4 regions of the Halomonas sp. FeN2 genome follow, and region 1 is predicted to be linked to each of the others. Evidence: predicted binding sites of a transcription regulator. Region 1 holds the regulator's gene; each other region holds the start of a gene.
What was found. The regulator LexA, encoded in region 1, represses DNA repair genes until DNA is damaged. The targets are predictions, from matches to a motif close to TACTGTNTANNTANACAGTA.

Region 1 (3,176 bases):
AAAAAGCCGTGCTCGCTCGGGGCTTGCGCTGGCACTTGGAAGATCGCGTGCTGGTGCACGGCAACAAGACAGTGGTATTTAGTTAACGCTCATCAACCCTAGAGGCCGCCATGTCATTTGCGCAAAGTGTACTAGCGCCCTGGGCGCTGCTGCTCACCTGGCTACTCTCGCTGGGCGTGATAGCGTGGACACTTTGGCGGCGGCCCTGGCAGGTATTGATCGAGGATACCGCGCTTCAGCACCGCTGGTTAGGCGCCACGCTGGCGGTGATGCTTATGTGGCAGCTTCGCGCGCAGGCGGTTGATTGGCTAACGCTGCACCTTGTCTTTACGGTATTGATGACACTGGTTTTTAAAGCGCCGTTAGCGCTGATCAGCAACGTGCTGATCAATATCGCCATGGTGGTGATTGGTCGCAATGAATGGATGTTGTTGGGGGCAAATGTGCTGGTTACCGGGATCGTTCCGGCGGCCGTTATTGGCACGGTATGGCGGCTGGTAGATCGCCGCCTGCCGGATAACTTGATGGTCTTTCTGTTTGCCTGCGGTTTTTTCGGCGCGGCGCTGGCAACGCTAGGGGGAGGTCTGGCGGCGGTAGTGCTGATTATCGTCGCAGGGACTGACCCTGAGGCGATCTACCTTGCCCAGGAGTACGCGCGCTTCCTGCCCTTGTTAATGCCTTCAGAGGCGTTTATTACCGGCATGCTGCTAAGTATTTTATTGGTCTATCACCCTAACTGGGTGGCCACCTTCAATGACCACCGCTATATCGACATGCAATAGTGTGGGGGCTAGCAGCCTGTCGGGCTTGACCGATCGTCGCGAGAAGCACGGATTTTGAGCCAAATTTATCGATCGATTGAGGCGAATAGCGCGCTATTTAACGAAATCGATCGAATAAAGTTGGCCAAAATACCGGGATTCGCAGTAGATCAGTGTTAAGTCCGACAGGCTGCTAGCCGAGTGCCTGGCCGTTACCGCCTCGAATCACTCCGACTCCAACGCCTTCGATATCGAGGGATTGGGAGCGCAGGTCGATTTCAATGGGCGCAAAATCAGGGTTCTCTGCAAACAGCGTCACTTGATGCCCCTGGCGTTTGAAGCGTTTAACCGTTACTTCATCGTCTAAGCGGGCAACCACGATCTGGCCATCGCGCACTCGTTCGGTGCGATGAACCGCCAATAAATCACCCTCCAAAATGCCAATATCCTTCATGGAAAGCCCGCGCACACGCAGCAGGTAGTCAGCTTTGGGCGTGAAGTACTCAGCCGGCAGGGGGCAGTAACGATCAATATGTTCAGCGGCTAAAATGGGGCTTCCAGCGGCCACCTCACCGATCACTGGCAGGCCAGCGGGCAGGGGTTCAACGTTGGCAGCGGGTAACGCGGTGACTGCGCTATCGAGGGTCTCTTGAGGTTCCTGGTTGGGCAGGCGAATGCCTCGAGACGTGTTGCGGATAATGCGAATAACGCCTTTGCGTTCCAGCGCGCGCAGGTGCTCTTCAGCCGCATTGGGGGAGCGGAAGCCGAGTGCTTTGGCAATCTCAGCACGGGTAGGAGGGTAGCCAAATTCGCCCATAGTCTTAACGATAAAATCAAACACGTGCTGTTGGCGAGCGGTTAGCGGACGCGACATACCAGACTCCATAAATAGTGAATAGACAGTAACAAGCTAAATGTCGACTTAATCAATAAGTGTTTAAGTATACAGTATGTTCCTCTGTCCAGTATATGGCCTGTCAGTGCCTATCGACTATGTCTATACAATTTTCCTAAGAAACCTCTGATTAACTATTGCGCTCGACCATACGGCGTTAAAAATCGCCTCAAAATGCTCATTTACAACCCGTAAACTCCGCTTTTTCGTTGATTTTTGCCTTGTCTGGTCTTCGCTCATTACGTTAAACAGAGGCCCCTTAATCGTTTGAAACTAAGTTTCTGCTTATTTAACCTGCCACATTTTGTCAGTAAATCAAGCGTTGAGCCCACCAAGGTTATGGCATAGTATTTTGCTATGTTTTAAACACCTGTTTCCCTGGAGAGCGACATGGCTCAATCTGATACGGTGACCCGTATACTCGATACTGCTGAGGTGCTGTTTGCAGAGCGGGGTTTTGCCGAAACTTCGCTGCGCAACATCACTAGCAAAGCGCGCGTTAACCTGGCCGCTGTTAATTACCATTTTGGTTCCAAAAAAGCCCTGATTCAGGCCGTTTTTTCCCGCTATTTGGATCCTTTTACTCAGCGTTTTCATACCGCGCTGGATGAGCTGGAAGGCCAACACGCTGGTCGTGTTATTCCACTTGAAACACTGCTCGAAACCATGGCCACCACCGTTCTTGCGGTACCCGCCGAACGTAATAGCTTAAAAGTGTTCATGCGCTTGCTCGGTCTTGCCTACAGCCAGGCACAGGGGCATCTCAGGCGCTATATCCAGCAAGAGTATGGTGATGTGTTTACCCGCTTCACCGAGCTTGTACGTAAAGCAACGCCGGATCTGCCTGACGCTGAGCGCTTTTGGCGGCTACACTTTATGCTTGGGACGGTAATATTTACCCTTTCTGGCCTCGATGCACTGCGCGATATCGCGGAGAAGGATTACCACGAACAGGTCTCGGTGCGTGATTTGGTCAGACGCTTGCTTCCTGTCGTTGTGGCTGCCATGAATGCGCCGTTACCCATGACCCTTGAAGAAGCCAAACCTGAAGAAGGAAAACATGCGAACGCCTACGCTAGCTGAGCTACCTCCCACTGAGAATATCTGGCTGGAGATTGATACTACCCAACAGGCGCTGCGCTGTTGGCGAGGGCCTAAAGTGCTCCATGAGTGTGCAATCTCCTCCGGTGCTGCTGGAAGCGGGGAGCGCAATGGCAGTGGTAAAACGCCCCACGGCTGGCATTATGTGCGAGCCGCTATTGGTGGAGACATGCCCGAAAATGCGGTGTTTCGCGGTCGTCGCTGGACGGGCGAGACCTTTTCGCCCGAACTCGCCAAAGAGCATCCTGAGCGTGATTGGATTTTGACCCGCATACTGTGGCTGTGTGGCTTGGAAAAAGGCGTGAACCGCGGTGGTCAGGTGGACTCGCAAAGGCGCTATATCTACCTGCACGGGACGCCGTATGAAGAGCCTATGGGAGTAGCTGCGTCCCACGGCTGTATTCGTGTACGCAATCCTG
Region 2 (3,176 bases), 1.9 Mb from region 1:
AAGTAAGCCGGTACGGTAATGACCGCTTCGGTGACCGCTTCGCCCAGGTAGTCTTCGGCGGTCTTCTTCATTTTCTTCAGCACTTCCGCGCTTACCTGCGGCGGTGCCATTTTTTTGCCTTTTACTTCAACCCAAGCGTCACCGTTATCAGCTTCGCTGATTTTGTACGGCACCATCTTGATGTCTTTCTGGACAACGTCGTCTTTAAAGCGACGGCCAATCAGACGCTTGATGGCGTACAGGGTGTTTTCTGGGTTAGTAACGGCCTGACGTTTAGCCGCCTGACCGACCAGCGTTTCACCATCATCGGTATAAGCGATGATAGACGGCGTCGTACGGCCGCCTTCGGCGTTTTCAATAACTTTAGCGCTGTCACCATCGAGCACGGCCACACAAGAGTTAGTGGTGCCCAGGTCGATACCAATTATACGTCCCATAGCAATACCTCGAATTCGGTTGTTACAAAACTGAAAATTTAGTCTTTAAAGCTTGTCTGCGGGTTTCCCCGCGGGGTTGCTCTTTATTTGGGGGCCGCCGCTGACATTTCAAGGGCTTTTTTCACACTCTTATTTCAAACTCTGTGCCGCCAGTGGCTTAATCGGCTTTTTTACTCACTACAACCATTGCCGGGCGCACCAGGCGTCCATTGAGCAAATAGCCTTTCTGCATAACGTCCATCACGGTGTTCGGATCGAGATCCGGGTTAGGCACCATGGTCATGGCTTCGTGCACCTGGGGGTCGAAGGGCTCACCGTGTGGCTCAATGCTTTCAACGCCGAACTTATTGAGCACATCCAGCTGCATCTTCAAGGTCATGGAGACACCTTCGCGGTGAACTTCCGATGCCCCCTCTTCCATGGTCTCAAGTGCTTTTTCCAGGCTATCCACCACCGGCAGCAGCTCTTTAACGAACTTTTCCAGGGCAAACTTGCGCGCTTTCTCGGCCTCCTGCTCAGCACGGCGGCGCACGTTTTGCGCTTCAGCGGCGGCGCGCAGGGCTTGATCCTTGGCTTCGGCCAAGCTCTGCTCTAACTCGCCCACTTGGGCTGCCAGCATTTCCGCTTCCGGGTTGTCGACGCTGTCCTCTAGCGCCTCTTCGTCATTGATCAATCCTTCCAACTCACCCTCCATCAAGCGCTCTTCAGCGACCTTCTCAGCCGCTTGTTCAGCGCCTTCGGCTTCATGCTCGTGGCGGGCCAGCTCATCGTCCATTGGTGTTTGCGGTTCTTTCGCCATGTTGTGCTCCTAAAAAGTAGAGCGCGGCCACGCGGGCGGCGCGCAAAGAAGTAAGCTTTAAGTCACTAGCTTTGACTGATCATGCACGCTATATGGGGGCCATAAATTCCATCTCAAGAGGTGCATTGAAGTGAGTTATTAACTACTGTATAAATCAACAACTATTGGATAAGTATCCAGCTTCTATGCTGTATCGCCTCAGGAGGCGCCATGCTTACTCAGCTAGCTATTCAAGATTTCGCCATTGTCGATCACTTGGAACTCGACTTGACCGGCGGTATGACTGCGATTACCGGGGAAACCGGCGCGGGCAAATCGATCCTGTTAGGCGCCCTCGGGCTCTGCCTGGGCGAGCGTGCCGACGCTGGAAGTGTGCGCCACGGCCGGGAGCGTACGGATCTCTCCGCACGTTTCGATATTCAGCACCTGCCCGCCGCCGTCGAGTGGCTAACGGCACGGGAGCTCCCAGCAGAAGAGTGCTTGCTGCGCCGCGTGGTCACCGCCAACGGCCGCTCCAAGGCGTGGATTAACGGCCACCCCGCGACTATCTCTGACTTAAAATCCCTCGGCGAGCAGCTGATTCAGATTCATGGACAGCATGCCCACCATGCGCTGATGCGTGAAGAGACCCACCTCGCCCTGCTGGACGATTACGCCGGCCTAAACGATGCCACCGCTCAATTAGCCGAAACGTTCCGGGAGTGGCGCAGCGCGCGTCGTCAGTTGAAGAAGCTAAGCGAAGAAGGCAGTGAAGTTGAGGCCAAACGGCAGTTGCTGCGCTACCAAGTAGAAGAACTGGATCAGCTCGGTTTAGCGGAGGGTGAATTAACCACGCTAGAAGAGGAGCAGCACACCCTGGCTCACGCGGAAGAGACCCTGCGCGAAACCCAGTTTGCCGCCGACTGCTGCGCCAGCGACGAGGGCGGCGCGCTCTCTTTGCTCAACCAAGCGTTCGCCCACTTAAGTGCGCTGCCAGGCAGTGACAAAGGCACCCTGGCAAACACCCTTGCCATGCTGAGCGATGCGCGCATTCAAGTGGAAGAGGCCTCCAGCGAACTCAATCGCCTTGCCAGCACCACCGAATTAGACCCTGAGCGGCTCGCCTGGGTTGAAGAGCGAATGACCGACGTCCATCGAATTGCCCGCAAGCACCACGTTGCTCCTGAAGAGCTATGCGCCCTGCATGCTGAGCTACAGCGGGAAGTCGCGCAGCTAGAAGAGGGTGGCAATGACCTGGAGGCACTCAGTGCACGGGTTGTCGAGCTACGCGAGAGCTACCGCCAAGGGGCAAAAAAACTCAGCGAGAGCCGTCAAAAAGCCGCGCTTCGCTTGGGTAAAGAGGTGCAGCAGCAGCTGGGCTTTTTGGCCATGGGCAAAGCTCATTTTGAAGTGGAAGTCACCGCGAAAGACGCGCCCTCCCCTGAAGGCCTTGATCGCGTGCAGTTTTTGATTAGCGCCAACCCCGGCCAGCCCGCTCGCCCATTGACCAAAGTCGCCTCCGGCGGTGAGTTGTCACGGATTAGTCTGGCGATTCAAGTGGTCGCGGCGACGCACTCAACGGTGCCCAGCCTGGTGTTTGACGAAGTGGATGTGGGTATCTCGGGGGCCACCGCAGAGATCGTTGGCCAACTACTGCGCAAACTGGGCGAAAACGGCCAGGTCATGACCGTGACCCACCTCCCTCAGGTGGCAGCACAGGCGCACCAGCACCTGCATATCGAGAAACAGGCGAAGCGCGATACAACGCTGACCCAGATGGCGCTACTCGACGAGCAGGGGCGCATCAGCGAACTGGCGCGTATGCTGGGCGGTGTCACGCTTTCTGACCAAACCCTCGCCCACGCACGGGAAATGCTGCACGCCAGCCAGCGCCCGCCGCACTGATTGAGCGGGTGACTTACGCCGCCTCTGTGCATGGCGATAGCGCATAGCTATACAGC
Region 3 (3,176 bases), 1.4 Mb from region 1:
TCAAGCTTGCCGTACCCAGTGCAAGCGACAGCGCCAGCACGGCGTAGCTGCCCGCCGGCAGCGCCAGCATAATACCCAATATCGGCGCCATCAGCGCCAACGGTAGACCCGTGAGCAGCCAGTGCACGGCCACTTTGGCCAAACTTAGCGCGACTAACGGCTGCGGCGCCAATAGCAGTTGCTCCAAACTGCCATCGTCATAATCGCTACGAAACAGGCTATCCAGTGAAAGCAGCGCGGCTAACAAAGCTGCGACCCACAGCAAACCTGGAGCAATCACCGCTAACAGCTCAGGGTCGGGCGAAATAGCGATCGGGAACAGCGTGATCACCAGGGCAAAAAACACCAGCGGGTTGAGCACTTCGCCACGGCGTCTTAGCAATAGCGTTAAGTCACGCACAAGCGTGGCCTTCACTGCGGTCATTAGCCCACCATTATGCTCACGCAGTGGCACTGCTGAAACCTGTTGAGGGGTCTCCGAGCTTTGTGAAGAGCCATGTGAAGAGCTATTTGAAGCGCCATGTAAAGAGCTGTGCAACCCTCTCTCCTCTCCCCTAGATAAGCATCGGTACCAGTGAAGGTTTCCGCGAGGGCGCTGTAAACCCCTCCTTGGGCGCTACTTTTGTCGTCCATGACAAAAGACCCTCGCTTCAACCTCCCCTGGCACCACGTTGTTGAGAGTTATTTAAGCCGCTATTTCCAACTGAGATAGTCCTGCTTTCTACCCTAGGGATATCCGTCTGAGCAACGGTGAAGCGGTTAACTCGTGGTGTGTCGTTACCAGCACGCAGCCCCCTGCCTGAGCATGGGCAACCAGCTGTTCCTCTAGATCAGCGACGCCGTGTCGATCTATCGCGGTAAAGGGTTCATCCAGTACCCATAGGGCGCGCGGCGTTAACGTTAAGCGCGCCAGGGCAACACGGCGCTGTTGGCCTGCCGAGAGCTGCCCTGCGGGCACATCTTCAAAGCCTGCCAATCCAACCCGCTCAAGGGCTTCTAAGCGCTGCTCTTCATTACTGCTCTCTCCGCTTAGGGCCTGATACCAGGCTAGATTTTCTAACGGGGAAAGCCCTGATTTAACGCCCGGTGCATGTCCTAAATAGAGTAAATTCGCGAGAAAATGTTCACGCGCTTCTTTCATCGCAGCGCCATTCCAGAACAATTCGCCCTGGTAGTCACTGAGCTGCCCGGAGAGAATTTTCAGCAGGCTGGTTTTACCACTGCCATTGGGCCCTTCAATTCGCACTATTTGACCGCTGCGAATCTCCAAATCCAACCCTTGAAACAGCCAGCGGTCGTCGCGTTCACAGGCAAGCTGTCGGGCTTGTAGACACAGGCTCAAGCGTCTCTCCTGGCATATTGATTTCGCGTCGAACTCTACACGTAAAGCCCCTTTCTCGCCACTCACACAATGCGGCGCTGGGTCGCAGCGTGATCTCCGTCAAGATGCCTTAAGACCAATTACCTCTAGCACTGTATGCAAAAACAGGTCTACAATGAAAACCACTGTATGAAAGAACATGCAATGGAGATTTCATAATGACCCTATCGATGGCAGCACCTACCGCTACGTTCGGCCGTAGACAACCTGCACCGCGCCCTTACGCGATGGCACCTAGCGTTACCCGACGCAACACCTATGCACTCAAAGTGCGTGGCAATGCACTGTGTGATTGCAACTTGTTCGATGGCGATGTCATTATTATCCGGCGATATCAACACGATACCCAGACAGAAACTGCCGTTGCCGAAATAAACCAGCAAACAATCGCCTTGAGACAGCTCACTATCAGCCGCTTTGGCGTAGAGCTATGGCCAGAAGATACTTTGCAGCCAGCGCTATTTTTGCACAACCGGGATATTCAGGTACTCGGCATGGTAATGGGTGTGAAAAGTGAGACTACCTTCACGGAGCATTAATGCGCTATCGGGTTCCCGAGCTACCCACAGAGTCATGGCATACGGCCGACATCGAAGTCGAAAAAAGCCAATTTATCACCTGGATCTGCCACGCTCCCGATATTAACGCATTCACTAATCTGCTGAATGCGGCAAAAACCGCGCACCCTAATGCCAGCCACCACTGCACTGCCTACATTGCCGGGCCACCCGGCGAGCAAAACCTGATTGGCTTTTCCGATGATGGCGAGCCTGGCGGCACCGCTGGCCGCCCCATGTATCAGGTACTCCAGGGGAGCCAACTGGGCCAGATCGGCTGTGTGGTCATTCGTTATTTTGGCGGCACCAAGCTCGGCACCGGCGGCTTAGCCCGCGCCTACGCTCAGGCAGTTAGCCATGCCCTTGAGACACTTGCTACCCGGGAAGTGGTTGAGCGCGACACCTACACTCTGCGCCTTACCTTTGCCAATGAAGCGATTGCCCGCGCCTGGTGCGAAGAGCACGACATCCCTATTGAGCAAGCCAACTACGATGGTGATGGCGTTCGCCTGACCATAGGCTGGCCAAGGGACTGTCCGCTTGATCTTGCCCCGTTAGAAAACCGCCTGAAGAGCGCTATCGACATTCTCACTCACTAGATAGCCCATCGAAATAACCCATCGAAATAGCCCATCAAAAAAACGCGGCATACTGAAAGTGTCAGTACGCCGCGCTCATTTGGTCACTCGTTAAGCATTAGCCCATTAAGTATTAACCCAGGTATTTAATCATTACCCCGGCTGCGACTGCCGAGCCAATAACACCGGCCACATTGGGGCCCATGGCGTGCATCAGCAGGAAATTATGCGGGTTGGACTCCAACCCCACCTTATTCGCCACCCGCGCCGCCATAGGCACGGCGGAAACGCCCGCGGCACCGATCAATGGGTTGATGGGCATTTTGCTCACCAGGTTCATCAACTTGGCCATCAATACTCCGGCAGCCGTGCCGATACCAAAGGCGACAATGCCCAGACCTAATATCCCCAGCGTCTCAAACGCCAGAAAGCTCTCGGCCATCAGCTTGGAGCCTACCGACAGCCCCAGAATAATCGTCACGATATTGATCAAGGCGTTTTGCGCAGTATCCGACAAGCGTTCGACTACGCCGCACTCACGCATCAGATTACCGAAGCAGAACATACCCAGCAGCGGTGCTGCATCGGGCAGAAACAGCGCGACCAAAATCAACAGCATCAGCGGGAAGACCACTTTTTCCAGCTTGGAAACAGGACGCA
Region 4 (3,176 bases), 590 kb from region 1:
GCGATCGTATCCTGGGCGGTGCGCCGCGGCATGCCGGTGGCCTCGATTAGCGCAGGCACGCTGGCAGCGCCTTGTTCGATCAAATGGGCGACGTATAAACGGCGGTAAAAACTCGATTTGGTTTTGCTTAGAGCAGGCATTCGGCTTCCTTTGCAGCTAATTTATGCGCGTGCTGCCTAGCTTAAATGAATAAATCCTGCTGCGCGCGTGGTGGGCGAAAATCCCGGGTGTTTAAGCCCTGCTCGGTGCGATCCTGCATGTTCCACTGGCGGCTGGCGCGGGCAAAGCGTTGCGCAATTAAATCAGCAAATACCCCTTCACCGCGAAAGCGCTTACCAAACTTGGCATCGTACGCCTTACCGCCACGGCACTGACGCATTAGGCTCATCACTTTCGCCGCGCGCTCCGGGTAGTGGGCTTCTAACCAGGCTTCAAATAGCGGCGCCACTTCATAGGGTAAGCGCAGCAGCATCCAGGCGGCGGTTCGCGCTCCTGCACGGCTGGCGGCTTCCAATAGCTTTTCAATCTCATGATCGGTTAGCCCCGGAATAACTGGCGAAATTAGCGCACCCACTGGAATGCCCGCTGTATTCAGTTCACGAATCGCCCGCAAGCGCGCCTGAGGCGATGCCGCCCGTGGCTCTAATGTGCGTTTCAATTGGGCATCCAGGCTGGTCAAACTGACAAACACACGCACCAGCCGGTGCTCGGCCATTTCCGCCAGAAGCTCTAAATCGCGCAGTACCAAGGTGCTTTTAGTCACCAGCGTTACCGGATGGCGACACTCCAGTAGCAGCTCCAGCAAACGGCGGGTGGTTTGGTAGGTGGCCTCTAACGGCTGATAGCAGTCTGTGTTGCCGGAAAGGTTGATCGGGCGGCACACGTAATTGGGGTGGCACAGCTCTTCGGTTAACCGCTCCACTAAACCGCTACGGGCAATCAGCTTGGTTTCAAAATCCAGCCCTGGCGATAAGTCCCAGTAGGCGTGAGAAGGGCGGGCATAGCAGTAAACGCAGCCATGCTCACAGCCGCGATACGGGTTCAGCGAGCGATCAAAAGGTAAATCTGGCGAGCGATTCCACGACAAAGCACTTTTGCTCACCTCCTCACGCACTTCGGTGGCGATAGTCGTAGAGGCCTCTTCCCGCCACCAGCCGTCATCTTCCGCCTCGCTGCGGGTGGGCGCAAAACGGTTGTGCGGGTCGTACGTTGCCCCGCGACCTTTACGCACGGCTGACACATGAGACGCTTGTTCGGGAGTCGTCATTGGCCACCTCACCTCTAAACGCTATTGATGCATGTATATGGTTATATATACAGTATATGGCGTTTATAAAAAGACGCAAGCAGAGGGGTAGGGGCTTAAATGCTAAATTCGGGGGATGAACAGACGCTCTGTTATTTCATACTCTTAACTAGGGCCTGTTGGCGTTTCACTCACGGCCAAGCTGGCGCCCATATTGAAAGAGGCGATATGACCTATGGAGCTGCAACCACATTTTGAGCTGATGGCATCCTATAACCAGTGGATGAACACCAAGGTATACGATGCTGCCAGCAGGCTGACGACCGCTGAGCTTAACGAAGAGCGTGGAGCTTTCTTCGGTTCGATTTTTGGCACGCTAAATCATGTTGTGGTCGCCGATACCATTTGGCTTAAACGGTTTGCAGCGCATCCCGCGTCTAGCGCAAGAACGCTTGCGGTAATAGTCGACCTCCCTGCGCCACAGCGGCTTGATGAATTGATGTTTGATGACTTGGAAGGCCTGAAAGCGCATCGCCGATGGCTTGATACTGTAATTATTAACTGGGTGGGCGCGCTAACTGATGACGATTTGAGTACCACGCTGAGTTATCACAACACTAAAGGAGTGGCCTCAAAGCGACGCTACTCAAGCCTGATTCTCCACTTCTTCAATCACCAAGCCCACCACCGCGGGCAGGCATCTACTTTATTCTCCCAAGCCGGTGTAGATATTGGTGTCACCGATCTGCTGGCGCTGATTCCGGATGAGGCTTCAATATAATGGTTGACCACCTTTCTGGTAGAAAACGGTAAAGAGAGAAAGCCCAGGCATATTAGATTTATGTATACTGAAGGTCATTGATAGCGGTGGCTTACATTGAAAGGTGTCACATTAATTACAGTAGCTGCGAGCACTAGATGATCAAGCTAGAAAAACTTAATGCATCGGATATCCCCGTGCTGCGCAGTATCACAGTACACGATGATCAGGTGAAGTTTGTGGGAACTGCTAAGGACTTTCTCGCTGATAAAAATGAATCTACGCATCTGCATGTGATAAAACACAATGATCAGTTGATCGGGTGCTTCAAAATCGATATAGCCTACGCTGATGATTATGATTTTTGCACTGAAGGCAGCATAGGCTTGCGCACGTTTCTCATTGACGCCAGTCAGCAGGGCAGAGGGCTCGGAACTTCGGCGGTAAAAGCGCTGTTTCCCTATCTAAAAGAAAACTATGCGAACTACCCACGCCTCTATCTAACAGTGAACTGTAAGAACCCAGCGGCATACACCTGTTACCAAAAGGCGGGCTTTCATGAGACAGGTGAGCAATATCTGGGTGGGGCTGCGGGGCCTCAACATATTATGTACTGGGACATCCAATGATCAGTACGTCTACCACAAGCGGTAGAAAGTTCGTTCTGACTCTCATGCAAAAACGAACGCCTTGGTTCTTTCAAACCAAGGCGTTGCTTTTCTATCGATTTACCAACCTATCCGTTCAACGCTTCTTCCGTGCTGGCTTTTTCTCGGCACTGGCCGGTGCGCTTTCCTTCTCACCGCTGCCACCATTGGGGAAGTGCGCACGCACCAGTTCCAGCAGGCCTTGAGTGGAGGTGTCGAAGTCAGCGGCGTTGGTGTCGATGCGCTCGCTGATTTCACCGGCGATGCGCTTGCCGAGTTGCACACCCCACTGGTCAAACGAGTTGATGTTCCAGATTACCCCTTGCACGAACACCTTATGTTCGTAGAGCGCGATTAGCGCGCCCAGGTTTTTCGGCGTTAGCTCATCCAGCAGTAGGGTGCTGGAAGGGCGGTTGCCGGGGCAGCTGTAGGGATCGTGTTGGCTTAGCTCTTTGCTATCCCCCTGGCTACCTTCCATAAAGGCGTTGGCCTGGGCGAGCATATTGGTCAGTAGGGCGAAGTG

Region 2: the regulator LexA is predicted to act here: its motif matches at 1,380-1,399, upstream of recN (DNA repair protein RecN).
Region 3: the regulator LexA is predicted to act here: its motif matches at 1,472-1,491, upstream of KF947_RS15415 (LexA family protein).
Region 4: the regulator LexA is predicted to act here: its motif matches at 1,303-1,322, upstream of KF947_RS02630 (PA0069 family radical SAM protein).

Annotation. Positions count from the first base shown of each region.
Region 1 covers NZ_CP074200.1:4,750,450-4,753,625, forward strand. The annotation lists gene purU (formyltetrahydrofolate deformylase) at 1-86, shown strand, start outside; gene KF947_RS21925 (energy-coupling factor ABC transporter permease) at 111-782, shown strand; gene lexA (transcriptional repressor LexA) at 955-1,635, opposite strand; gene KF947_RS21935 (TetR/AcrR family transcriptional regulator) at 2,047-2,739, shown strand; gene KF947_RS21940 (L,D-transpeptidase) at 2,717-3,176, shown strand, end outside.
Region 2 covers NZ_CP074200.1:2,865,493-2,868,668, reverse strand. The annotation lists gene dnaK (molecular chaperone DnaK) at 1-437, opposite strand, end outside; gene grpE (nucleotide exchange factor GrpE) at 595-1,236, opposite strand; gene recN (DNA repair protein RecN) at 1,447-3,120, shown strand.
Region 3 covers NZ_CP074200.1:3,331,683-3,334,858, reverse strand. The annotation lists gene ccmB (heme exporter protein CcmB) at 1-424, opposite strand, end outside; gene ccmA (cytochrome c biogenesis heme-transporting ATPase CcmA) at 722-1,342, opposite strand; gene KF947_RS15415 (LexA family protein) at 1,540-1,920, shown strand; gene KF947_RS15410 (IMPACT family protein) at 1,920-2,537, shown strand; gene KF947_RS15405 (sodium ion-translocating decarboxylase subunit beta) at 2,650-3,176, opposite strand, start outside.
Region 4 covers NZ_CP074200.1:551,271-554,446, reverse strand. The annotation lists gene KF947_RS02635 (winged helix-turn-helix domain-containing protein) at 1-140, opposite strand, end outside; gene KF947_RS02630 (PA0069 family radical SAM protein) at 182-1,267, opposite strand; gene KF947_RS02625 (DinB family protein) at 1,482-2,027, shown strand; gene KF947_RS02620 (GNAT family N-acetyltransferase) at 2,165-2,635, shown strand; gene pgi (glucose-6-phosphate isomerase) at 2,751-3,176, opposite strand, start outside.